2 regions of the Blautia sp. BCRC 81119 genome follow, and region 1 is predicted to be linked to the other one. Evidence: riboswitches for the same ligand, from Rfam matches in the RefSeq annotation. Region 1 holds a riboswitch; the other holds the start of a gene.

Region 1 (2,211 bases):
AACATTTACGGTAGAAATTCCCCTGCTTATAGCAGAACAGATACTGTCTGAAAAGGAAGAAAAGTTAAGGAAAGATATGGATTTACATGGTCTGCATGTCCTTTTGGCAGAGGACAATGATTTAAATGCAGAGATAGCAGCAGCTTTGCTGGAAGAACAAGGGATGATCGTAACTAGGACTGCCGATGGAAAATCTGCCTTGGCACAGTTTTGCAATACAGCTCCGGGGACCTTTGATCTGATTTTGATGGATATCATGATGCCGGAAATGAATGGCTATGAAACGACAAAAGCTATCAGAAATCTGTCGGAGCGTCCAGACGGAAAGGAGATCCCTATTATTGCAATGACAGCAAATGCATTTGCAGAGGATGTACAGGCTGCTTTGCATGCCGGAATGGATGACCATGTGGCGAAGCCGGTTGATATGAGGATTTTAATATCTGTCATCACAAAATATATAGAACGGTAATGTCAATGCTGCGTGGATTTCGGAAGTGGGAGAACAGTTCGATATATATATCGGCTGTTCTTTTTTTATTTTTGGACGTTAAAACGGTAATGTTTTTCTTGTATATAGTAGAGCACTATAGTATAATAAAACCAGTTTTTTTGTATACGTGTAAAAGCTATAATAAGGAAATCGGCAAACCAGATGAAAGTCTGGGACGCAAAGCTACAGGGCCTGTAAAATGGCAGCCAGTTGCATAAAATGAGGTGCACTGTCTGGTTGGCAGTGCTTTTTTTGAGGAATGATTTATCAACAGGAGATGATCTTCCCGATATTTGTACACAGACAGTTTATGATCCAAACATCAATGACATGAGTGGATTGATAAGCTGCTGTTGATGTTAGCGGAAGTTATAAAGCAACAAGAAAACTGCTGCAACTGTCATTCCATCTTCAAAGATTAATATTCTTAATGAAAGTTCGCTGACCAAAAGTCTGTCATTTGATTTCCTGTAGGAAAGTAAATGAATATTATTTAAGGTTTGGGATAAATTGTGAAATGCAGACAAACAAGAAAAGTAAAAATATAATAGGTATTATACAGAGTTTCCTTATATTGATATTAGTAGTTCTTATTATTTTTATGATGATTCAGATTAGTAGGCTGCAGGGGACAGCACGCGTAATAAATTATGCAGGTCTGGTACGTGGAGCTACACAGCGTGAAGTAAAATTAGAAATTACAGGAAACCAAAATGAAGAATTAATTAAATATTTGGATGATATTCTTCTTGGATTGAGATATCAGGATGGACATTATGATCTGGTAAAACTCAATGACGAAGAATACCAGGAAAAATTGCAAATCCAGAGTGATTACTGGGATAAATTGAAAACAGAAATTGAAGCAGCAAGAAACAAGGGATACGAAAATACAGACATTGTTAATATGAGTGAAATATATTTTTCGATGGCAGATGAAACTGTCTCTTCCGCAGAAAGCTATTCAGAAAAGATCGCTGTAAAGATTCGTACTATAGAGCTTTTGTCGGCACTTGATATGTTGAGTCTGGTGATATTGGTTATTATGCAGACTCTAAGGGCAATGCAGATGGCAATGCAAAACAGACTGCTGGAACAGAAAGCATTCATAGATGCCCATACTGGGCTGCCAAATAAAAATGCCTGTAATGATCTTCTTAATAAAAAAGATATAATTACAGATCCTACAGCTTGCATAATGTTTGATTTAAATAATTTAAAAACTGTAAATGATACAATGGGACATTCCGCAGGAGATCAGTTAATAATAAATTTCGCAAAGCTTTTGCGCAGTGTTATTCCAGAAAAGGATTTTGTTGGAAGATATGGCGGAGATGAGTTTATAGCAGTCATTTATCATACAAGCGAGGCGAAAATTAAGGAAATATTAAAATCCTTGAACAGAGAAAAAGACAGATTAAATAGTTATGAAAATCAAATACCAATCGACTATGCATGCGGATGGGCATTATCCTCCGATGATATGTCGTGTACAATGCAGATGTTATTGGATGCTGCAGATGCTTATATGTATAAAAATAAACAGATATGCAAGAAATATAATTAGCTTTCAGCTCAGAGTAGATAAAAGATAATAGACGCGATCAGACGAAATATTGTTTTGCGTAGAAACACTGGAAATCCTTGAAAACAAAGGATTCTTGGTATAAGATGAAACAAGTCAAAGCACGTTATTGCGTAAAAAAAGAAAGCAATAT
Region 2 (2,211 bases), on a different contig from region 1:
GTTCCAAATGAATTATACACAGAATGAAAAGATTGAGCAAGTAACAGATTCAACAATGGTTGTCGGAGTTGATATAGGAAGCCAGATACATTATGCAAGAGCTTTTGATAACAGAGGACGCGAACTTACAAAACGTATTTTTTCTTTTCATAACGATCTGGAAGGGTTCAATTCTTTCAACCTTTGGGCAGAGACACTTAAGACTGAGAATAAAAAGACTGCAGTTCTGATCGGCTGCGAGCCAACAGGTCATTACTGGTTTGCGTTTGTGAAGTATGTAAATGATCATCAGAAAAGATTAGTAATGGTCAATCCATTCTCGGTTAAGAAGATCAAGGAACTTGATGATAACAGTCCAAAGAAAACAGATTCAAAAGATCCGAAAACAATCGCAAAACTAGTTGTGGATGGGAGATATTCAATCCCATACATGCCAGAAGGCATTTATGCCGAAATAAGAGACCTGGTATACAGCCGTGAGCCTATATGGATAATCTGAGGCATAAGTGTCGTGAAGAGCCGTATGCCTGAATTGGGCACGTACGGATCTGTGGGGGATATACCTAGTAATAGGTGTTTCTACCCGACAATTTAGGACTCGTCAGAGGATGGTGATCCTGGTAGACATGAGAGGTTAGTTACTGTAGGTGGATTTGGGAAACAGGAAGGCCTTCATAAGAAGAAACAAAGACGTTTTATTTCTTGTACCTAAAATCATCAGAAATGGACTCCATGAAGTCACTTCATATCCAGAAAACTCTATTTTGTAGATATATGTAACTTATTAACTGTTCAGCAAAGTCAGTAAAATCAAGGATTTTTGTTGAACATGCACTAAAAAGAATAGAGAGGTCCTCACCCACTGCTTATTGCTTTTCGTAACCTCCACAGGGGAGTTACTTGATTCGGTTAAAATATATGTAAATTTTCCACCAAAATATTATTGACGTAAGAAAAACCACATGGTATTTTATTTTTGGAAAAAATGAAAATTATTTTAAAGGCAAACCTGTTGAAAGGCAGGGTCGCAAAGCCAGAAGGGACTAAAGTCAGAAAGTTTGACCATGTCAGCCGGTTGCCACTGTTTCCATATCATCATAATATATGGAAAAGATGTTTGAACAGAAGAGATTCCGATACCTTTTATACTATATAGATGTGTGATTTTAAAGAATATAGTAGGGACACTGGCAGATTTTGGCAGATGTCCTTTTTGTATGCAAAAATGGGTAACGAAACTAGCAGGGACAGGTTTTCTGTATACAGATAAAAGCAGGATGAAGAAGGCATAAGACGGAGAGAGGACTTTTATAAAATGAAAAATTATGAAGACAAAATATATTCCTTAGGTGAGACTGTAACGGGGCAGACACAGGCCATGTCACAGGCCGTACAGAAAACACTGGAAAATAATGGCGGGGTAGGTATAATGACAGGATCTTATGACCAAAACCTGTCTATTTTGTCTGTGGATAATCTGCTGTTGCATAGTACAGGATATACATTCGATACTTTCATGGAACAGACAAAAGGCTCATTGAGAAATTTCTTTTATGACGAGGAAGATATACTGGAGCGAGACCGTTTTTTGCAGCTTCACGGAACAGGGGAAGCACAGATCCTTGCAGCAGACGGTACAGTGAATAATGTACGGCTTTGTAAAGAGGATGCGACAGATGAGGCGGGCAGACAGATCTGGGTTATGTCCGTACAGGTCAACTGGGATCATATAAATTTGGCACTGCTCAATGAGGCTATCTGTTCCGGCTTCTGGTATTTTGACTGTGACGAAAACAGTGAGATTGTGAATGCAAACTGGAGTCATGAATTTCGAAAAATGCTTGGCTATCATGACACCCTGGACTTTCCGAATAAACTGGAATCCTGGTCAGATCTTCTGCATCCACAGGATAAAGAAAGAGTAATGGTGCAGCTTCAGGCGGCAATTAAGGATAAGACGAACCAGATAAAATACCAGGTAGAGTATCGTATGAGAATGAAGGATAATCAATACCAGTGGTTTCGGGCATCGGCAGAAGTAATACGCCGTCTGGATGGTTCTGCCAGCAGGATTGCCGGGATTTTTATTAACATTGATGGGGAGAAAAAAGAAATCATGCAGGCACAAAAATCTGCTGCTTTCCACCGGGCTTTTACGAAAGCAGATTTGTGCGAGTATTATGTGAATCTGGAAGCGAATACTTTTGATAC

The links. A riboswitch is a leader RNA that binds a small molecule or an ion and turns the genes downstream of it on or off. The one in region 1 is predicted to bind cyclic di-GMP.
Region 2: linked by a shared signal. The riboswitch ahead of DMI82_RS08095 (hybrid sensor histidine kinase/response regulator) and the one ahead of DMI82_RS00210 (GGDEF domain-containing protein) in region 1 are both predicted to bind cyclic di-GMP.

Annotation. Positions count from the first base shown of each region.
Region 1 is NZ_QJHD01000001.1:39,262-41,472, reverse strand. It holds gene DMI82_RS00215 (response regulator) at 1-472, shown strand, start outside; cyclic di-GMP riboswitch class I at 636-711, shown strand; gene DMI82_RS00210 (GGDEF domain-containing protein) at 1,011-2,060, shown strand.
Region 2 is NZ_QJHD01000010.1:119,509-121,719, reverse strand. It holds gene DMI82_RS08100 (IS110 family transposase) at 8-499, shown strand; cyclic di-GMP riboswitch class I at 993-1,083, shown strand; gene DMI82_RS08095 (hybrid sensor histidine kinase/response regulator) at 1,316-2,211, shown strand, end outside.